Regions from separate parts of the Bradyrhizobium sp. AUGA SZCCT0222 genome, predicted to be linked through region 2. Evidence: riboswitches for the same ligand, from Rfam matches in the RefSeq annotation. Region 2 holds a riboswitch; the other holds the start of a gene.
What was found. Region 2 has a riboswitch for S-adenosylmethionine ahead of metX (homoserine O-acetyltransferase MetX). Riboswitches for the same ligand answer to the same signal wherever they lie in the genome.
Positions count from the first base shown of each region.

Region 1: another riboswitch for S-adenosylmethionine. It lies ahead of JQ629_RS05915 (O-succinylhomoserine sulfhydrylase); the one in region 2 lies ahead of metX (homoserine O-acetyltransferase MetX).

Region 1 is NZ_JAFCLX010000005.1:96,339-107,481, forward strand. It holds gene JQ629_RS05870 (helix-turn-helix transcriptional regulator) at 1-487, shown strand, start outside; gene JQ629_RS05875 (VOC family protein) at 546-905, shown strand; gene JQ629_RS05880 (SRPBCC family protein) at 1,050-1,451, shown strand; gene JQ629_RS05885 (hypothetical protein) at 1,448-1,978, shown strand; gene JQ629_RS05890 (hypothetical protein) at 2,077-2,556, shown strand; gene JQ629_RS05895 (MATE family efflux transporter) at 2,694-4,136, opposite strand; gene JQ629_RS05900 (hypothetical protein) at 4,300-5,355, opposite strand; gene JQ629_RS05905 (PQQ-dependent sugar dehydrogenase) at 5,504-6,838, shown strand; gene JQ629_RS05910 (2'-deoxycytidine 5'-triphosphate deaminase) at 6,940-8,088, opposite strand; SAM riboswitch at 8,167-8,246, shown strand; gene JQ629_RS05915 (O-succinylhomoserine sulfhydrylase) at 8,319-9,512, shown strand; gene JQ629_RS05920 (SGNH/GDSL hydrolase family protein) at 9,679-10,704, opposite strand; gene JQ629_RS05925 (SGNH/GDSL hydrolase family protein) at 10,718-11,143, opposite strand, start outside.
Region 2 is NZ_JAFCLX010000047.1:2,258-13,400, reverse strand. It holds gene JQ629_RS29560 (L,D-transpeptidase) at 121-1,017, opposite strand; gene JQ629_RS29555 (amino acid ABC transporter substrate-binding protein) at 1,036-2,070, opposite strand; gene JQ629_RS29550 (HutD/Ves family protein) at 2,244-2,861, opposite strand; gene JQ629_RS29545 (malate/lactate/ureidoglycolate dehydrogenase) at 2,885-3,934, opposite strand; gene JQ629_RS29540 (prephenate/arogenate dehydrogenase family protein) at 3,958-4,899, opposite strand; gene hisC (histidinol-phosphate transaminase) at 4,907-6,004, opposite strand; gene JQ629_RS29530 (chorismate mutase) at 6,035-6,895, opposite strand; SAM riboswitch at 7,057-7,136, shown strand; gene metX (homoserine O-acetyltransferase MetX) at 7,225-8,427, shown strand; gene metW (methionine biosynthesis protein MetW) at 8,435-9,097, shown strand; partial or broken gene JQ629_RS29515 (alpha/beta fold hydrolase) at 9,197-10,062, opposite strand; gene JQ629_RS29510 (TIGR02594 family protein) at 10,304-10,996, shown strand; gene JQ629_RS29505 (Crp/Fnr family transcriptional regulator) at 11,103-11,143, shown strand, end outside.

The sequences.
Region 1 (11,143 bases), on a different contig from region 2:
GCTCGCGCAGGCGGCGGCAAATGGCAACAGCGACATCGGCCTCGACGAGATCGGGCAGGTATTCGCCAGCCGCTTTGTCGAGGTGGTCTCCGGCAAGCCACGTAAAGCTGGTCCCGACGCCGCCCGCGACCGCCGCCGCGCGGTGGAAACCGCGCTGTGGATCGATGCCAATTCGCACCGCGAAATCGACCTGGAAGATGCCGCCGCGCAAGCCGGCATCAGCCCGTTCCACTTCCTGCGGCTGTTCTCGAACGTGGTCGGCGTCACCCCGCATCAATATCTGCTGCGCTCTCGGCTGCGCCATGCGGCGCGGCGGCTCGCCGATGACGACAGCCCGATCACCGCTATTGCCTATGACGTCGGCTTCGGCGACCTCTCCAATTTCGTGCGCACCTTCCATCGCGCCGCCGGCGCCTCGCCGCTGCGGTTCCGCCAGGCCTCACGGGGGAAGCGCAAGATTCTCCAAGAACGGCTTGCCCTCAACTAGCTAGGGTTTCTCCAGGTTGCGCGGCATTCCCGCGCGCACTTCTCACTGGAGAACAGCAATGTACGACCACATCGGATTACGCGTCGGAAATCTCGACGCCAGCGTACGCTTCTATACGGCAGCGCTCGCACCCCTCGGCTTTGTGCTGTGCTCGCGCGATGATTCCGGCGCCGGCTTCGGGCCAAAGGGCGAACCCGCGCTCTGGCTGCATCTGCACAAGGGCACTGCCGGCACCGGCGCCCATGTCGCGTTCCGCGCGCCCGACCATGCCGCGATCAAGCAATTCCATGCCGAGGGCCTGAAGGCCGGCGGCCGCGACAATGGCGGCGCGGGCGCGCGCGCGGATTACAGCCCGACTTACTACGCGGCGTTCCTGATCGATCCTGACGGCAACAATGTCGAGGCGGTTTGTACGTAGGCCACTTCATCCCTCCCTCACCGTCATTGCGAGGAGCGAAGCGACGAAGCAATCCATACTTGCTTTGCCGCACTATGGATTGCTTCGCTTCGCTCGCAATGACGGAGCTAACACCTTCCACCCTCATTCGAAGGACTCCTCACCATGGCTTCCATCCACAAGGACATCATCATCGACGCCAATCCCAATGACGTCTGGGACGCGGTGCGCGATTTCGGAGCGTTGCATACGCGGCTGGTGCCCGGCTTCGTGCTCGACACCCGCCTCGACGGCGACGCGCGGATCGTGACGTTTTCCAACGGCACGGTGGCGCGCGAACTCTTGGTCGATTGCGACGATGCGCGGCGGCGGCTGGTCTATGCTGTCATCAGCGAACGGATCAAACAGCACAGCGCCTCGGTGCAGGTGACCGCGGAAGGCAACGGCCGCAGCCGGCTGGCGTGGACCGTCGACGTGCTGCCGCATGAAATCGCGACCTACATGAACGCGCAGATGGATCAGGCGGCGCTGGCGATGCAGAAGGCGCTTGGGAAAGCCGCGGCATGATTTCCGCGTTTCTCGAAGCGCTCGGCGCGGTCGGTCCCTCAGCCGACCGCGCCGGCAAGATGGATCTCTACGGACGCTTTGTCGGCTCCTGGGATCTCGACGTCAGGCAATTTGCCGACGACGGCCGCGAGCGCCGCCGCGCCGGTGAATGGCATTTCGGCTGGGCGCTGGAGGGGCGCGCGATACAGGACGTCTGGATCGTACCGCCACGCGGCGAAGGGCGCCACGGCGACGCCACCGCCAAGATCAATTCCTACGGCACGACGCTGCGGGTCTACGATCCGGATATCGATGCCTGGCGGATCCAATGGACCGACCCGGTGGCGCGAAGTTTTCTGCAGATGATCGGCCGCGCTGAAGGCCGTGACATCGTGCAGCACGGCACGCGGCCGGACGGCCAATTGATGCGCTGGAGTTTTTCCGAGATCACACCTAACTCGTTCCTGTGGCGCGGCGAGATCTCCGCGGACAACGGCGCGAGCTGGCGTGTCAATAGCGAGTTCACCGCCCGACGCCGAGCACCGTGATCTGTCGCACAGATCAGCCTTTCGCCCGCTCCTAGCGTCACCATTTGCGCCCGGATGGCACCGCCTCCGCGGGCCGCGGCGCATTGGGAGGTCGAACCATGACTGGAACTGACAAGGTTATGTGTCAGGCGGCCACGCTGCTGCTGCTGTTTGCCCTGACGACGACGCCGGCGAAAGCGCAATTCGCCGACTTCGGTGGCGGTGGAGGTGGCGGCGACGACATGATGACGCAGATGGCGCCGATGCTGGACATGATGAAGGCGAAGATGGGCAAGCGCCGCTTCGGCATGATGATGCAGACCATGGGCCCGATGATGGGCCGCATGATGGAAGGTGGCGGCGGTGGTTTTGGTGGCATGATGGGCGGCGGTGGAATCCCCGGCGGCTTCGGTGGCGGCTATGGCGGCGGCATGGCCAACGGCTATGGCGTCAACATGGGTGGCATGGGCGGCGGCGACATCATGGGCATGCTCGGCGGCGCCGGCGGCGGCGAGATGATGAGCATGATCCCGCAGCTGATGCGCATGGCCAATATGGGCGGCGGCGGCCGTCTCAGCCGGCGGCACCGGCGACGGTAAAGCGACGTCAACGCCTGAACTATCTCCGTCATCCTGAGGTGCGCGCTCTTGCGCGCCTCGAAGGACGACGGCCCATCTGCGACCGATTCATCCTTCGAGGCTCGCTGCGCTCGCACCTCAGGATGACGGAGATGCAGTTACGACAACGCCGGACGAGCCTTCGCAAGGGGACCCCGCTTCGGTCCCCACCGCGTCAGGATCACGCTTGCGCAGGACAGCAGGCCGAGCAGCATCATCGATGCGGCCGTCAGCATGAAGTAGTCCGTGGCGGTGGCATCGTGTGTCGACAGCCACCAGCCGCCGATGATGATGAACACCAGACGCGCGGTCTGCGCCAGCACGGGGCCGAGCACCTTGGCCGCGCCCTGCGATGAAAAATAGCAGGTCGTGGCAAGGCCAAGGAATGCATACATCGGCGCCGCCGTAGACAGATACTGCCGGCTTGCGGCGCGCACGCCCGCATTGTCGGTGAAGAGATTGACCCAGATGTCGGGGAAGATCGCGATCAAGGTCGCCAACGCGCCGACCCCGACAAAGGCCACGCCGCCCGCGATCCAGCAGATCCTGCGGGCTCGCGCGATGCGTTTCGCGCCGATCGCCATGCCGACCATCGGCACCGTCGCGATGCCGACCGCGAAGGCGATCGACGTCAGCATGAACTCGAGCCGCGCGCCGATGCCGTAACCGGCCAGGATCTCGGTGCCGAAACCCGCCAGCATGTAGGTGAATATGCTGATCGTCAGCACCGACTGCAGCGGCGAGAAGCAGGCGATGGCGCCGACCTTGAGGATGTCGATGAACATCGCCCAGCGAATCCGCAGGCCGATGAGCTTGGGAACGACGCGCGCACGGCCGGAAAATAGATACCACGTCATCACGGAGATGCTGACCATAAAGGCGATCAGCGAACCGGCGGCGACGCCGCGCATGCCGAATTGCGGAATCGGCCCGAGGCCGAGACCGAGCGTGCCGCCAAGGATGATCTGGCAGACGGCGGAAATAAGCATCAGCAGCGACGGCAGTTTCATGTTGCCGGTGCCGCGCAGGATGCCGGCCATCGTGTTCATCAGCCACGGCACGACGGCGCCGCCGAAAAATATCTGCGTGTAGCCGATCGCCTGCGTCAGCACGTTGCCGCGGCCGCCGAGCAATTCCAGCAACTTGGGGCCGAAGATCAGCATGCCCAGCATGAAGACGAGCCCGAAGCAGAGGCCGATCAGCAAGGCATGCGCGGCGAGCACCGACGCCCGCTCCGTGTCCCCGGCGCCGAGCGCACGCGCGATCGCGGATGCGACACCGCCGCCCATGGCGCCGCCCGACATCGTCATGGTCAGGATCACGCAGGGAAACACCAGCGCCATCGCGGCCAGCGATTCCACCCCTAACCGGCCGATATAGGAGGTCTCGGCGATCACCACGCAGGTGCCGGCCGAGAGCGCAATGACGTTGGGCCAGGCGAGCCACAGCAGCGTGCGCAGGATCGGACCGTCGATCAGCGCGTTCTTCGCCGGCGGCGGCGGTGGCGGCAGCGGGCGTTCTTCCTCGTCGACGGGAATTTCGGCAACGCCGATATCGGACATTTCTGCTCCCGCGCGCGAAAGGCAACCTTAAGGTCGCGCGCCCATTCAATATTTTGGGCGCATTATCTCGCTGCGCCGAGCTGTTTCCTAGCACGGCAAGGCCCGATTCCGCGTGCGCGCAACGCAATGGGGCCCTGCGCGATTGCAGGCGAGCGCGCTCCCTTTAGCCAATCGACCAGACGAACGGTGCCTTTCCACCGGTTGACGGCTTCAAATGGACCGGAATATGGCGGCCGCAGCCGGCCGCCAGGCCCTCGAACAATCCCTGCAGGACACTGGCGCAGGCCGGGTGATAATCGCCGACATCGGCCATCAGCTTCCAGCTTTGCTGCCGGATTTCGAACGTGCCGTCGGACTCGCTGATCTCAACCGCATCATCCTGCGCCTCGAACAGCGCACGCAGGAAGCCAGCAAATTCCTTCGGCCCGCCGCGGCGCGCCCCGAGGTTTTGCGCGATCTCGTCGAAATATTGCATGCCGATCAGCTTGCCGGTGAGGTGCAACAGATATCGGGCATCCTCCGGGCCGAAGCATTGCACCATCACGGGAGCCGCGGTCTTCACATATTCCATCGCGTAGTTGCGATAGGCCTTTTCCAACCGCGGCTTCGGCCAGCTTGCAACAGGCAATGCCGGCGCGGTGGTGGGATCGAAGCGCGGCGCTTCGAGATGCCGCGCGAACACCATCCGCGCATCTGACTCGAGCGGATGATCGTATTCGCAGTAATAGCCTTCGAGGCCGTCCTGGCCGTCGACGCTTTGCTTGGTGCACACGAAGCCGAGATTCAAATTGCCGAGCGCCACGCCGTTATTGCCGTGCCATCCCCGCAGCATCGCGCGCGACACTTCGCCGGGCACGCCGCAGATCGCCGTGCCCCGCCAGATCCAGCGCGGCGGCGGATAACGGATCCAGGCCTTGCGATCGGTCTCGTACATGTACTCGACATGGACGCCGCCGATCCAGTTGGAGAGATAGTGATACTGCGCAGCCGCGACCGCCGGCGGCAGATGGCTGAGCCCGAGTTTTTCCAACCCCGGCAGGAAGCGTTCCTGCTGCTGGCGGCGAAACACCCGGAACACGAATTCGGCGGCGTCCGCCGTGCCGCGGCGGGAGACGACGGTGAGAACGAGGCCGGTGAAAAACGCGTGATAGAGATCAGCGATGCTGCGCCACTTCGCCCATTGCGCTTGCTGCGCGCGGTCATCCTTCGCCTCAGTCATCGCCATCCCGGTTCCCTTCTCTTTCCGCAAGCAGGCGTTGCGGTTCAATTCACGCGAATTTCATGGCAGGCACCGCGAACAATGGCCGGCTTTCCGCATTGGTGGAACGATATGCACCGCATTGTACATCGATATGCAAGGAGCCGTCATGCATAGCCATCTTCGGCTGGCGCTATGTCTGGGAGCGCTGGCGCTTCCTCTCGCCGCCTGTAACGAACAGGCTCCGTCGGGCTCCGCCGACCAGACCTATGGTCCCTCGCCCCAGCTACCATCGCCGCAAACCTCGTGGATACCGACCGTCAACATCGCCGCCGCCAAGGGCTGGCCCGAAGGCGGCAAGCCCACCGCCGCCAACGGCATGGCCGTGAATGCCTTCGCCAGCGGGCTCGAACATCCGCGCACGGTCTACGTGCTGCCAAATGGCGACGTGCTGGTGGCCGAGTCCAACGCCCCACCGAAACCGGACGGCGGGGGCATCAAAGGCTTCTTCTTCAAGTGGGCGTTAAGCCGGGCCGGCGCCGGCGTGCCGAGCGCCAATCGCATCACGCTGTTGCGCGACGCCGATGGCGACGGTACCGCTGAAACCCGCAGCATCTTTCTGAGCGGACTGAACTCGCCGTTCGGCATGGTGCTGGTGGGCGATGATTTCTATGTCGCCAATACCGACGCGATCATGAAATTTCCCTATCACGCCGGCGACACCAGAATCACCGCACCGGGCGAGAAGCTCGCCGACCTGCCCGCGGGCACCCTCAATCATCACTGGACCAAGGACCTGACCGCCAGCCCCGACGGATCGAAGCTTTATGCGACCGTCGGCTCCAACAGCAACATCGGCGAGAACGGCATCGAGGCCGAGAAGGATCGCGCCGCCGTATTGGAGGTCGATCGCGCCAGCGGCACATGGCGGGTGTTTGGCTCAGGCCTGCGCAATCCGAACGGACCTGCATGGAATCCACACACCGGCGAACTCTGGGTGGTCGTCAACGAGCGCGATGAACTCGGCAACGATCTGGTGCCTGATTACATGACCTCGGTGAAGGACGGCGCGTTCTATGGCTGGCCCTACAGCTATTTCGGCGACCGCGTCGATACCCGCGTCGAGCCGCGACGTCCCGACATGGTCGCCAAGGCAATGGCGCCGGACTACGCGCTCGGCGCGCATACCGCTGCACTCGGGCTGGCGTTCAACACGGGCGATCTGTTTCCGCAAGCGATGGCGGGCGGCGCTTTCATCGGCCAGCACGGCTCGTGGAATCGCAAGCCGCGCGCCGGCTACAAGGTGATCTTCGTGCCGTTCGAGGGCGGCAAGCCTTCCGGCAAGCCGCAGGACGTGCTGACCGGCTTTGTCAGTGATGACGGCGAAGCCCGCGGACGTCCGGTCGGCGTGCGGCTCGACAAGCAGGGCGCGCTATTGGTGGCCGACGACGTCGGCAACACGATATGGCGCGTGACGCCTTCGATGACGTCGGCTGCGCGGTAGGCACCAACCACCGTCATTGCGAGGAGCGTCGCGACGAAGCAATCCATCTTTGCTTGTGAGCATGGATTGCTTCGCTTCGCTCGCAATGACGAGGGTGAGAATTACAACCGGAAATGCTTGCTCAGCTTCAGGCCCTGCGCCTGATAGTTCGAGCCGATGCGCTGGCCGTACATGGCGTCGGGCCGCGCCAGCATCTTTTCATAGACCAGACGGCCGACGATCTGGCCGTGCTCGAGGATGAACGGCACTTCGCGCGAGCGCACTTCCAGGACGGCGCGCGAGCCCTGCCCGCCGGCGCCGGCATAGCCAAAGCCGGGATCGAAGAAGCCGGCATAATGCACGCGGAATTCGCCGACCAGAGGATCGAACGGCACCATCTCGGCGGCGTAATCCGGTGGAATCTGCACCGCCTCTTTCGAGGCCAGAATATAGAACTCGCCGGGATCGAGGATCAGGCTGCCGTCCGGGCGCGCCGCGATCGGCTCCCAGAATTCGTCGACCGCATAGCCGCCGCGGCGGTCGACATCGACCACGCCGGTATGGCGCTTGGCGCGGTAGCCGACAAAGCCGCCGGAATTCGCGCCGCTCAGATCGACGCTCAGCGCCACGCCATTGGCGAGATCGGCGTCGTCGATGTCGACCAGCCGCTCAGCCTCATGCAGCGCGTCCAACTCGTCCGCGTTGAGGATGGCGTCGCCGGTGCGGAAGCGCACTTGAGACAGCCGGGATCCCTCGCGCAGCAGCACTGGAAACGTCTTCGGGCTGATCTCGGCATAGAGCGGCCCGTGATAGCCGGCGCCGATCATGTCGAAGCGGCGGGTGCCGTCCGCGATCACGCGGGTGAACACGTCGAGCCGCCCGGTCGAGCTCTTGGGGTTGGCGGCGGCGACGATCTCCGGCGGCAGCGCGAGGCTCTCCAGCAGCGGCACGATGTAGACGCAGTTGGTTTCCAGCACCGCCCCGTCAGTGAGGTCGATCTCGTGCAGTTTCAGCTCGTCGATACGCTCGGCGACCGTCGCACCCGGCCCCGGGAGGAAGCTCGCGCGTACCCGGTAGGCGATGTCGCCGAGGCGAAGATCGAGGCTTGCGGGCTGGATCTGGCTCTCGACAAAGGGATAGGCCGGCAGGATCAGGCCCGCATCCGCCATCGCCGCGATCATGCGGTCGGGCAGAATTCCGTTGGCGTCGGGCGGCAGCGTGAAAGGCACGGCGGTCCTCAAGGGAGCCCGGGAGGATGACCCAGATGTCATCCAAACCTCATAAATATGGGCATTTAGGGGTTATCCGATGGCCGGCTTGACGAAAAGGGCGCGAGGGAATATCAGCATGACTTATCCCGTGGTGATTTGAGCCGGCCGGCTTGCAGCCACGTTAAATAAGTCGCTAAACAGGCCGGGGACACGTGTGATCCCGGCCTGTGGAAATTTTTCCAGGCCGGTTTTTTGTGACCATTTTCAATGGTGGTCACGACGGAGGTCACATGCCTGAGGCTAAGTCTACCACCCGCTATCGTCCCGAAACCCGCCTTGTCCATGGCGGCACGCTACGCTCGCAGTTCGGCGAGACGTCCGAGGCGCTGTTCCTCACCCAAGGCTACGTCTACGACAGCGCGGAGCAGTGCGAGGCCAGGTTCAAGGGCGAGGAGCCCGGCTTTATCTATTCGCGCTATTCCAATCCGACGATTGAGATGTTCGAGCGCCGCATGATCCAACTCGAGGGCGCGGAAGCCGCGCGCTCGACCGCGACCGGCATGGCCGCGGTGGCGACCGCGATCCTCGCACCGCTCCGGGCCGGCGACCACGTGGTCGCTTCGAAAGCCCTGTTCGGCTCCTGCCTTTACGTGGTGCAGGATCTCTTGCCGCGCTACGGGATCGAGACGACGCTGGTCGACGGTCTTGATCTCGACCAATGGCAGCGCGCGTTGCGGCCGAACACCAAGTCCTTCTTCCTGGAGAGCCCGACCAATCCGACGCTCGACGTGCTCGACATCCCGGCGATTGCCGAGATCGCGCACAGTGGCGGCGCACGGTTGATCGTGGACAATGTGTTCGCCACGCCGATCTGGCAGAGCCCGCTGACGCTCGGCGCCGACGTCGTTGTCTACTCCGCCACCAAGCACATCGACGGCCAGGGCCGCTGCCTCGGCGGCATCATCCTGGCCTCGGAAGCGTTCGTCGCCGAGCACCTTCATAACTTCATGCGCCATACCGGCCCGTCGATGTCGCCGTTCAACGCCTGGGTGCTGCTCAAGGGACTGGAGACGCTGGCGGTACGTGTACGCGCGCAGACCGAGACCGCGGGCAAGGTGGCCGATGCGCTGGCGAAGCATCCGAAGATTTCGCGGCTGATCTATCCCGGCCGTGCCGATCATCCGCAGGCCGAACTGGTGAAGCGGCAGATGCGCGCCGGCTCGACCCTGGTCGGCTTCGAGGTCAAGGGCGGCAAGCAGGCCGCGTTCCGCTGCCTCAACGCGCTGCAGATCTCGCGGATCTCGAACAATCTCGGCGACGCCAAGAGCCTCGTCACCCATCCGCCGACCACGACGCATCAGCGTCTGACGCCGGAGGCGCGCGCCGAACTCGGCATCAGCGAGGGCTTCATTCGCTTCTCCGCCGGGCTCGAGCATGCGGATGACCTGATCGAGGATTTCGAGGCCGCGCTGGAGAAGGCGTGAGGTGCTTGCCACCAACACCATCGTCGTCCCGGCCTTGAGCCGGGACCCATAACCACAGGGTCGTGTGAGTTAAGGAAGTCGTCGACCACTGCCTTTTAGCCGCACGGCCGCGGCGTATGGGTCCCGGCCTTCGCCGGGACGACGGCGGTGTGTAACGGCAACACGGCTACATCGGCCGGTACGTCCGCACGTTCGACGGCACGTTGACGCCGAGCTTGATCTGGCCGACCGAGCGGATGATGTCGTCGCCGAGCAGCTGCGCGAAGCAGGCGTAGCCCCAGTCGCTCATGTGCAGGCCGTCGGCGATGACGAAATTGTCCATCGGGATCGCCTGCTTCTCGTGCCAGTCGCGCATCACCTCGAAGCGCGGGAAGATGCCGACCTTGCGCAGTTCGGCGACCTTGTTGAGCAAATTGATCATCTTGCCCGCGCTCTCCGCGCGTTCGTTGACGCGCGGCGAATATTGCGGATCGATCAGCACCAGATCGGCGCCGGTCGCCTGAATGCGCGCGACACCGTCTTCCACCAGCTTGATGGTCTCAGCCGGATCGAGATTGCGCAGCACGGCATTGGTGCCGACCTGCCAGATCACCAGGTCCGGATGCATGTCGATGACCGAGGTCTGCAGGCGCTTCATCATTTCAGGCGCGTCCTCGCCGCCCTGGCCGCGATTGATCACGGTGATGTCGGCGGTCGGATATTGCCGGTGCAGCTGCGCTGCGAGGCGGTTGGGATAGTTGAATTCCGGCGAGGTCGCGCCGAAGCCCGCGGTCGACGACGATCCGAACGCGATGATCACCACCGGCTCGCCCGCGGCCAGCTTGCCCGCGACACGCGGCAGCGATCCCATCTTTTTGGCGCCACCCTTCGGCGGCAGGCAGGGAACACGGCTGAAGATGTCGGCGGCCGATTTCGCGACCTCTTTGGCCTTGTCGATCGCCTTGCCGGTAACGCTCCTCTGCGCCGCCGGACCGGACGGCTCGGCGGCCGCCACGCTGCCCGCACCCGTGGTCGACGCCGCCGGCGGCTTGGCGGCTTCAGTTTTGGCCGTGTCGGACAGCGTCGCCTGCTGGGCGGTCTGGGTCGCCTGCGCCTGCACCGGCAAAACGGACGCCGGCATCAGTAGCACCATCGCCGCGATGGCGAACGCTGCCAGCGATGTCGACGGCAAAAAAGGGCAGTAACGACTCATTTACGCTAGTTCCTCAATTCTGCTGGGCCGGGTTCACATGCGCCGCGTCGATCACGAATTTCGACAGCGCGCGGCCAAGGCAATCGTGCACCCGCTTGGCCAGGTCAGGGCCATGCGACGTGGTGGACAGGTCGAAATCTCCGGCGTCGCTCCAGTGCCGCATCATGGCGAAGCGGTCGAACAAGGGAATGTCGTGCTGCTGCGCCACCACACGGATATTATCCAGGTAGGGCGGCGCGGAAATCATCGTTTCAGTGCGCGGGCTGTATTGAAGATTCATCAGGATCACGTCGACCCCCGCCTTCTGCAACGCAGCAACGCCCTCTTCGACACCGGCGCGGAAATCATCGGGATCGATCGATCGGATAGCATCGTAGGTGCCGGTCTGCCAGATAACCAAAGTAGGCTTCTTTAGCTCGACCAGCTTAACAAGTCCGCC
Region 2 (11,143 bases):
GCCGGTGGAGGGACTATTCCCGCCATCCGTCAGGGCAGGAGTAAGCGCGGCAGTTCCCGGTGGCTGTGACGATAGTCACAGCCGGAGTATTGCGCCCGCCGTCGGCGCGCACCCCAGCCCCTAGCTGACAAACACCACCCGCGTTTCCAGCGAAACCCGGCGGTACAAATCCTCGACGTCGTCGTTGACGAGCCGGATGCATCCGGAAGCGACGAGGTGACCGATGGTTTTGGGCGAGTTCGTGCCATGAATCAGCAGCCCGGGCTTGTCCAATAGCAACGCGCGGGCGCCGAGCGGACTGCCGGGACGGCCGGCGGAGGCGGCCAATGCGTCGGCATCCCGGGCGCTTTGCGCGGAAGAGCGCCAGTCCGGCCATTCGAGCTTGTTGGTGACGCGGAAGAAGCTGCCGCCCTTGAGGCATTCCTGCGCAATCCCGATGCCGTAGCGGCGCGCGGAATTGTTGGAATCGATCAGATAGAGAAAGCGGTTTTCCCGGTCGATCACGATCGAGCCGGGAACCACGGTGGTGCGGTAGAACACCACTTGCCGCTGCAGCGAAAACGGCAGGCCCTCGCCGGTGGAGCCGCCGTCCTCGCCGGCCTTCAGGTCGGCCATCACGACGTCTTCGCGCGCGCGTGCCGCTTTCGCTGGCGCCGGCGCCGTCACGTTGGTCGCGACGACGACCGGGCCTTTGGTTGCGACATATCCGTACATGAAGGCCGCCAAAGCGATGGCGAGTGCAAGCGCACCGGCGCCGAACGCCCATGGCTTCCAGTTCGTGCCTTCCGACAACACTTCGTTGATCTGAGCGGCGTCGCGGCCTTCCTCGACGGCGATCTCATCCTCGATCCGCCGGATCGCGGCTTCAAGCGCGGCGACATTTGAGGCGGCGGCCTCGCGGGTGAGATGGGACGACCTCGTAATGAGGTCATAGGCGTCCTTGTAGATCTTGTCGCGGCCGAGGGTGTCCTTGCCGGCAACGGCTTTGGTCAGCAATGCATAATAATCCACGGTCATGGCCTGACCCCTGAAGAACTATCTGACGGGAGGCGCGTACTGGATGCCGCCCTGGGTCCAGAGCGCATTCAGCCCGCGTGGAATGCTGAGTTTCGACTGCGTGCCGACGTTTCTCTCATAGATCTCGCCGTAATTGCCGACCGCCCGCACGGCGCGCGCGGCCCAGTCATTGGCGAGGCCCAACTGCGCGCCGAATTCGCCTTCGGTGCCGAGCAGGCGTTTTATGTTGGGATTAGCTGATTTCACCGCATCGTCGATGCCAGCCTGTTTGACGCCAAGCTCCTCGGCATTGATCAATGAATAAAGCGTCCACTTGACCAGGTTGAACCATTGGTCGTCGCCTTGCCGCACCGCGGGTCCGAGCGGCTCCTTTGAAATGACTTCCGGCAGGATGATGTGGCTGTCGGGCGCAGAGAGTTTTAGACGCTCGGCGTAGAGCTGCGAGACGTCGCTGGTCAGCACGTCGCATTTGCGATCGTCATAGGCCTTGAGGCTTTCCTCGGCGGTGGCGAGCGCCAGCACCTTGAGCGGCATGTCGTTGGCGCGGAAATAATCCGCCAGGTTCAGTTCGGTCGTGGTGCCGGTCTGGGTGCACACGGTCTTGCCGCCGAGTTGCAGGGCGGTGTCGATTTTGGCATCCCGGCGCAGCAGGAAACCCTGGCCGTCGTAATAGGCGACGCCGGCAAACATCAGGCCGAGCGAACTTTCCCGCGACATCGTCCAGGTCGAGTTGCGCGACAGCACGTCAATCGTCTTCGACTGCAGCGCGGAAAAGCGCGTGGCCGCATCGAGCGGCGTGAATGTCACTTTTGCAGGGTCGCCGAAGATCGCCGCCGCGACGGCGCGGCAGATATCGACGTCGAAGCCGCTCCAGGCGTTCTTGTCATCCATGCTGGAAAAGCCCAGCAACCCCTGGCCGACGCCGCAATTCAGCGTGCCGCGCTCCTTGACGGCGTTCAGGGTCTGGGCTCGCGCCGGATCGCCGCTCGCGAACAGCAGGGTCAGCAACGCGATGACGGGAAAGATGATGGGTCGCTTCTTGGAGCCGGACATTTTTTCCCCGCGATCGGTGGCTGCAGCTTCTTCAAGTGGCGGCAAGTTCTTTGGCGGAAGTGATGTTGGCAAGCTAACACAAGTGGAAGCGTTACCAATGTGTTTCCGGAATGGCTCGCTTGCGCGAGGGGAACTGCGCGGCCGACCGTCATCGTTCCTTGCTGCGTTCCGGATCAGCCGGATGTCCGCACCACGGGAATAACGCTGGCGACGATAACGGTGCCAAGCCGGCTTGCGACTGCAAAACTTTCTCCGGCATCGATGCGCATCGCATGGCCGGCCGAGATCTCGCGGGCCTTGTCGTTGATCGCCAGTTCGCAGGAATCTGTCGCGGCATAGACGATGTGAATGCCGGCCGGGCAGGCGTGCGTTGCGCCGCTCAAAGGGCAGGAGAGGTCAATCGCCACGCGCGACCGGTCACCGATCAGATTGACGACTTCGACGGGGCCGGCTTCGATCCGGCTGACAATACTGGTTTCTCCGGCAAACCGGACCGGCCTGAACGGTTGCCTGACGTCGATCTCTCCAACGGGTGTCCCGAGCACGAGCCCCTCGCCGGACACCAGCACCAGCTGGCGGTCATAGCCGCTCAAATCCGAGAACGCGCCCGGCGTCACGATGGCGGTCCGGCTGAAACGCCAGACGATTCCTTCCCAACTGCCCGGCGCGAATCCAGGAAGCATAGCCGCGGCGATATCGATCGTGACCCCGCCGCCGTTCTTCCAGGGCATATGCCGGTAGCTGGCGGGATCGAGCGCCGTTAGCTGCATCCCGCCGGCAGAGGACTTCATTGCATGCGCCCAAACGGAGTTGCTCAGCTATCGATCCGGATCTGATAGCGCTCGGCGATATCAGTCAACTGGCCCCAGGTCGTGTCATCGATTTCGATGCCTTTGGCGATACGCTGCGCCCGCGCAAGCCGCTCGGGCTCACCGGCGATCAGCACCGGCGAATCCGATTCCGCTGGCTTGGCCGATTTCACCCAGGAAATCATGTCGTCGATCTCGGCCATCATGCTGTCGCGCGTCGAAAGCCTGATAGGGTCGATCACGATGCTCAGCATGCCATTGATGATGCCGCGTTCGGGCGGCGTCGATGTGGTGACGCTAGGCGAGCCGACAATGGCGCCGGCCAGGAGTTCGCACACCAGCGCCAATCCGGAGCCCTTGTGCTCGCCGAACGGCAGCACCACGCCGCGCGGGTCGGTGTACATGACGGAAGGGTCGGTGGTGGGCTGGCCCGCATGGTCGAGCAGCGCGCCGTCGAGCATCGGCTTGCCGGCATTATGCGCCACCCGCACTTTTCCCAGCGCCACGCGGCTGGTGGCGAAATCGAGCAGGATCGGCTCGTTGTTGTCGGTGCCGGGGATCGCGATGCAGACCGGGTTGGTCAGGAATCTTCCTTCGCGGCCGCGGAAGGGCGCAACGCCGGGTGAACCCGAAGCGACATTCACAAAATGCAGCGCCACCATGCCGGCGCGGGCGGCGATCTCGCCATAGGTGCCGACGCGGCCGATATGGTGCGCGTTGCGGAGCCCGTTGACCGCGACGCCATGTTTCCTGGCCGCCTCGATCGCCCATTCCACCGCCTGGCGCGCGACCACCTGGCCGTAGCCGGCGCGGGCATCCCACACCGAGATGGTGCCGGTGTCGGAGACGATCTCGGGCGTCTGGTTGATCTTCAGCGTGCCGGCGTCGAGGTCGCGCACATAGGCGACCAGCATGCCGACGCCATGGCTGTCATGGCCGCGCAGATTGGCCTCGACCAGATGCTCGGCCACGATGGCGGCTTCCGTCGGCGAACTGCCGCCGGCCGTGACGATGCGGTTTGTAAGCGCAAGCAGCTTCGAATGGTCGATGATCATGTTTCGCTCCGTCGTGAGCCGGTCTACTCCGGCTTCTTTGTTAAATTCGCGTGCGGGCGGCCGAAGTCGGGCGCCGCCGAATCCTGGCCGATCTCGACGATGCCACGGCGGATGGCGCGGGTGCGGGTAAAATGCTCGAACAGCGCCTCGCCATCGTTGCGGCGGATCGCGCGCGTGAGTTTTGAGAGGTCCTCGTTGAAGGTGCCGAGCATTTCCAGCACCGCTTCCTTGTTGGCCAGGAACACGTCGCGCCACATCGTCGGATCGGAGGCTGCGATGCGGGTGAAATCGCGAAAACCGCCGGCGGAGAATTTGATCACTTCCGACGACGTCACCTGCGCCAGTTCGTCCGCGGTGCCGACGATGGTGTAGGCGATCAGATGCGGCAGATGGCTGGTGATCGCGAGCACGAGATCATGATGGTCCGGCGTCATGATCTCGACCTTGGCGCCGAGGCCGGCCCAGAACTCGCGCAGCTTTTCCACCGCGGCGGGATCGGTCCCATCAGGCGGCGTGAGAATGCACCAGCGGTTGATGAAGAGTTCGGCAAAGCCGGAATCGGGACCGGAATGCTCGGTGCCGGCGACGGGATGGGCGGGAACGAAATGGACGCCTTGCGGAATATGCGGGCCCATATCGCGCGCGATGGCGCCCTTGACCGAGCCGACGTCGGAGACGATGGCGCCCGGCTCGAGGAACGGCGCGATCTCCTCGGCGACCGGTCCGCAGGCGCCGACGGGAATGCAGAGGATCACGAGGTCGGCGTCTTTGACCGCCTCCGCGTTGGTTTCGAGCACGCGATCGACCACGCGCAATTCTTCCACCCGCGCGCGGGTCTTGGCCGAGCGTGCCGAGGTGACGATCTCGCCGGCGAGAACCTGCGCGCGTGCGGCGCGGGCGATCGAGCCGCCGATCAGGCCGAAGCCGATCAGCGCGACGCGTTTGAAGAGAGGTTCAGTGCTCACGTGATGCTCACTTGCCCGCCACAAAGTCTTTGAGGCCGTCGACGACGAGGCGGTTGGCCTCTTCGGTGCCGATGGTCATGCGCAGCGCATGCGGCAGGCCGTAATTGTTCAGCGCCCGCAGCACCAGGCCGCGTTTTGTTAAGTAAGCGTCGGCATCCGCCGAGGTCTTGCCCTTCTCCTGCGGGAAATGGATGAGGACAAAATTCGCCACGCTCGGCGTCACCTTGAGGCCGAGCTTGGAAATTTCTTCGGTCAGCCAGTTGCGCCAGTGCTCCGTAAAGGTCTTCGACATCTGGACATGCGCGGTGTCCTCGATCGCGGCGACCGCGGCCAGCATCGCCGGCGTCGAGACGTTGAAGGGCCCGCGAATCCGGTTGACGGCGTCGACGATGTTGGCCGGGCCGAACATCCAGCCGATCCGCAACGACGCCAGCCCGTGAATCTTGGAGAACGTATGCGTCACCACGGTGTTTTCCGTGGTCGCCACCAGCTCGATGCCGAGTTCGTAATCGTTGCGCGATACGTAGTCGGCATAGGCGGCGTCGAGCACCAGCAGCACATGATCAGGCAATCCGGCGCGCAGCCGCTTGACCTCGTCGAACGGAATGTAGGTTCCGGTCGGGTTGTTCGGATTGGCGAGCCACACCATCTTGGTGCGCGGCGTGACCAGCTTCAGGATCGCGTCGACGTCGGCGGTGAAATCGGTCTCGGCCGCCACGACATTCTTGGCGCCGTTCGCCATGGTCGCGATCGGGTACACCAGGAAGCCGTGGCTGGTCGAGATCGCCTCGTCGCCATGCTTGAGATAGGTGTGCGCCAGCAAATTGAGGATTTCGTCCGAGCCGGCGCCGCAGATGATGCGGTTCGGATCGAGCCCGAAGGCGCGGCCGATCGCCTCGCGCAGCACCCGTGAGGTGCCTTCCGGATAGTCCTCCAGATGACCAGCCGCGTCCTTGTAGACCGCCAGCGCCTTCGGTGACGGGCCAAACGGCGTCTCGTTGGCGGACAGCTTGAACACCTTGCGGCCGGGCTCGGCCACCGGGCTCTTGCCGGGGGTGTAGGGCGCAATATCGAGAATGCCGGGGTTCGGCACGGGGCGGGACATCTTCTGGCTCCGGATCGTAGGGCGTCTATTTCAGGATTTGGCCGCCCCGTTCGGGGGCACCGTATAGCGTGTTGCGTGGCTGCCGACGAGGGCCGAGGAGCGCACCGACGCGCCGGCCTCGATCAGGGCTGTCTTGATCTTCTCAAGTCCGATGCCTGATATCGACACCAGCAGCGCGGCGCCGTCGAAGGCGGTATCGGGGACGGCGACGATCTCGGCGAGCGGCGCCAGCGCACGCGCGATCTCGGCGTTCCAGCCGGAGACGCGCACGCTCCAGGTTTCGACTTCGGTCACCATGGCGTTGTCGGCGACGCGCGAGACCACGAACACCGGCAAGGCCGCCGGATGGTCGGCGCGTTCGAGGAACGGCAGCCGCGCGATGATCTTCGGCGCGCCGTCGGCTTCGAGCGCAATCCACCACGGCGTACGGCTCGACGTCGCCGAGACCAGCGCCAGATCGCCCTTCGATTTCGCCACCGCTTCGACCGCGGCCTGCGCGCTGAAATGCCCGACGTATGGCACCACGAATCCGAAATGAAACCGCGCCGAATCGCGCATCGCGGATTCGCCGACCGACACATCCGCATGCATCGAGAACGGCGCCTGGACGTAAGTGAAGGTCGAGATGATGACGCGCCAGATGCTCTCGATGGTGTCGATGGGCAGGATGCCGCGGTGCCGCTCCACCAGCCGCCGCATCATGTCGGCCTCGCGCGCCGGGCGGAACGCGGAGCCGACTTCCTGGGTCTCCTTGACCTGGATCAGCCGATCGATGATGTCGCCGCGCGCCATCAACAGGCGGTGAACCTGCTCGTCGATGCTGTCGATCTCCTTGCGCAGCACCGCGAGGGAGGGCGGGGCGGGGGGTGCCTTCGAGGGTCCCTTGGACATGTTCTAGCCTTTAGCGCCGGGGGCCGAAATCACCGGCAAATACAAGGGCATTGATTAGGAAAGACGGCCGCCGAAAGCAAAGAGAAACATCGGCAATGATGGCGCGCCCGGCCGGTTAACCATGGCCCGCCTTGACGAAAAGCTCCCTTCGGACTACCTTTAGCCCATTCCGTGGTCATTTGAGCCGGCCGGCTTGCAGCCACGTTAAACAACTCGCTAAACAGGCCGGGGACAGAAGTGATCCCGGTCGAACCTTTGTTCAGGCCGGGTTTTTTTTATGGCCTGATTTCTGTCCGGGAGGGCCTCAGCTTTCGAGGTCGGTGGCCGAGATGACAAACGTTCAGTCGATACCAAGCCCCTCGATCCATAGTGAGGATCGGGCCCACGAGTCGGATCATCCGACTTCGCAGGTCGCGAAGTTCGGCGCTGACCAGCCGCTCAAGCTCGATTGCGGTGTCGATCTGGCGCCCTTCCAGATCGCCTACCAAACCTATGGCGAGCTGAATGCGGACCGGTCCAACGCCATTCTGGTTTGCCATGCGCTGACCGGCGATCAGCATGTCAACAATGCGCACCCCGTCACCGGCAAGCATGGCTGGTGGGACACCATGGTCGGCCCCGGCAAGCCGCTCGACACCAACCTCTACTTCATCATCTGCAGCAACGTGATCGGCGGCTGCATGGGTTCGACCGGCCCGGCCTCGACCAATCCGGCCACCGGCAAGTTGTGGGGGCTGGATTTCCCCATCATCACCCTTCCCGACATGGTGCGCGCGCAGACCATGCTGATCGATCGTCTCGGCATCGAGACGCTGTTCTGCGTGGTCGGCGGCTCGATGGGCGGCATGCAGGCGCTGCAATGGACCGCGGCGTATCCGGCGCGCGTGTTCTCGACGCTGGCGATCGCATGTTCGACGCGGCATTCGGCGCAGAACATCGCATTCCATGAGCTTGGCCGACAGGCCGTGATGGCCGATCCGGACTGGCGCGGCGGCCGCTATTTTGAACATGGCACGCATCCGCATCGCGGCCTCGGCGTCGCGCGGATGGCCGCGCATATCACCTATCTCTCCGACGCCGCACTGCACCGCAAGTTCGGGCGGCGGATGCAGGACCGCGAGTTGCCGACGTTTTCGTTCGACGCCGATTTCCAGGTCGAAAGCTATCTGCGCTATCAAGGCTCGTCGTTCGTCGAGCGGTTCGACGCCAACTCCTATCTCTATCTGACGCGCGCGATGGATTATTTCGACATCGCCGCCGACCATGATGGCGTGCTCGCCAAAGCGTTTACCGGCATCCAGACCCGCTTTTGCGTGGTGTCGTTCACGTCGGACTGGCTGTTCCCGACCGCGGAATCACGCGCGCTGGTGCATGCGCTCAACGCATCGAGCGCGCGGGTGTCGTTCGCCGAAATCGAAACCGACCGCGGCCACGACGCCTTCCTGCTCGACGTGCCCGAATTCTTCGACATTTCGCGCGCTTTTCTGCAATCCGCGGGCAAGGCGCGCGGCCTGAAAACGGCTGGTGGTTGACATGTCGATGTCTCAACAGACCCTGCCGCTCACCGGCGTCGAGCCGCACCGCACCGAGAACCTTCGCAGCGATCATCTGCTGGTCGCCGAAATGGTGCAGCGCGGCTCCAAAGTGCTCGACGTCGGCTGCGGCGATGGCGAGCTGCTGCAGATCCTGGAAAGCCGTGGCATCGACGGCCGCGGCATCGAGCTGTCGCGCGAGGGCGTCAACCGCTGCGTCGCCAAGGGCCTTGCGGTGGTGCAGGGCGACGCCGACACCGACCTCGTCAATTATCCCGACGACGCCTTCGACTACGTGATCCTGTCGCAGACGCTGCAGGCGACCCGGCAGCCGAGGGTGGTCTTGGAAAACCTGCTGCGGATCGGCCATCGCGCCATCGTCTCGTTCCCGAATTTCGGGTTCTGGCGGATGCGTCTGCAGCTATTGGTCGGCGGCCACATGCCGCGCACCGAAAACCTGCCCGCGACCTGGTACGACACGCCGAACATCCATTTCTGCACCATCAAGGATTTCGTCCAGCTCTGCGACGAGATCAACGTCAAGATGGAGCGCGCGGTCGCCCTCGATCTCTACGGCCGCCCGTTGCGGCTGAATTTGCCGTGGTGGTTCTGGAACATGTTCGGCGAGCAGGGTGTGTTTTTGCTGAGCCGGGCGGAGAAGGGAAAGTGACGCCGTAGGCGTCATCCCGGGATGGTCCGAAGGACCAGACCCGGGATCTCGAGATTCCGGGTTCGATGCTTTGCATCGCCCCGGAATGACGGAAGGAGGTCAACCCGCCACCATCGACCTTGCATCCCGCACCGGCCACCTCCCGGCCTCCACCAGCGCGATAAACCGCTCGACCATTTCATTGAACAGCGCCGGCTCTTCCAGGTTGAGCACGTGGCCCGATTTCGGGAAGAACGTCAGTCCCGCCGCCGGCAAATGCTGCTTCAGGAACAGGCTCGGCTCGATGCAATTGTCGTCCTCGTCGCCGCAGATGATCAGCGCCGTGTCGGCACGTTGCGGATCGCGTCGGTCAAGGTGTAGATCGAGGGCCGGCCGCCCTGAAAACTGCGCATGGTGTTGGCCGAGCCCTTGGCGTCATGGCGCGCCAGCGCGGCATAGAAATCGGCGTGGCCGCGCGGGTCCTTGACCAGGAACGGAATCCGGCTCGGCGCCTCGCGCGTCACCTTGGCGACCTCCACCGAGCCGATCTTTTCGTACTGCTCGGCATTGGCCAGGCATTGCTTGCGGAAGGCTTCGAGATTTTCGATTGCAGAGCCGGAGCCGACGCCGGCCAGCGTCATCGACAGCGCGCGCTCCGGGGCGTTGAGGCCGATCTGCAGCGACGAATAGGCGCCCATCGACAGGCCGATGAAATGCGCCTTGGCGATCCCGAGATGATCGAGCACGGCGAGCGCGTCGGTGTAGAAATGCTTGTAGGTGTACACGTCTGATGTCGGCGGCACGTCGGAAGGCGTATAGCCCCGCGCCGAATAGGCGATGCAGCGGTGGCCGCGCGAGAAGTAGCGCATCTGCGGCTCCCAATTGGTGTGGTCGGCCGCGAATTCATGCAGGAAGATGATCGGCGTTCCCGTGCCCGCTTCTTCGAAATGCAGGCGGACATTATCGCTGGTGACGGCATGGGGCATTTAAGGTTCCTCTTGGTTTTGGCGCGTTCTCCGGCCCCGAAAATTGCAGTTAATGCTCTGGGCCGCAATGCGGCAGGCTCGTTTCTTTTTGGCCATCAAATGGGCGCGGAATCACCCCGGAATCGTTTCCGCACCGCCGCATGAAATCTTCCTCTCGCCACAGCCAAAAATTCAAACCCGTCGCCGCGTTCGTTTGTTCACGAACGCTGCGAGATAGTTGGTGTGTCATAGAGGATCAAAGATGCTTCAGTTGTTTGCGTTTCGCCGGTCGCTTCGTGTCCTTGCGCTGGCGTTGTGTTCGGTTTCGATCGCAGTCATTGCCACGCCGGCGTCAGCCCGGCCCCACCACGGCGCAGGGCGCCACGTCCGCGGCTACCACGCCGGTCACCATGCACGGCATTACGCCCGCCACCATCACCGGAAGATCGCGCGCCTGTCGCGCTGGGAACGCGGCGTTAAGCAAATGCAGGCCGGCGGCTTTGCCGATGCCAACGCTAACGCCGATGTCAACGTCACTTTCACCGATCATAATTCGACCCTGACGCCGCCCGGCGGCGTGATGGCGCCGAGCAGCTTTGGCGGCTCTTCCAACGTCGTCGCTGAGGCGCGGCGTTACCTCGGCGGCAACCCGACCGGGCGTGGCAGCCTGTGGTGCGCCCGCTTCATGAACATGGTGCTGCAGCATTCCGGCTATCGCGGCACCGGCTCGGACATGGCGAAATCGTTCGCCAGCTACGGCCAGCGCGTTTCCGGCCCGCAGGTCGGCGCCATCGCCGTGATGACAAGGGGCCGCGGCGGCGGCCATGTCGGCGTGATCACCGGCATCGACGCCAAGGGCAACCCGATCATGATCTCCGGCAACAACGGCAACCGGGTCCGGGAAGCGCCGGTCTCGCGCGGCCGGATCTACGCCTACGTGATGCCGACGAGTTGAAATCGTCACTGCAAAGGAACCGCAAGGTGGGCACAGGCGCGTCTGCGCCGTGCCCATCTTGGCCGGGCCCGCTTGCCGCCGCCGGGCGCGCGGGTATATTGGCCCGATGGCTGTCAGCTCCCCAGATCTGAAAGCGTTCCTGCTCGC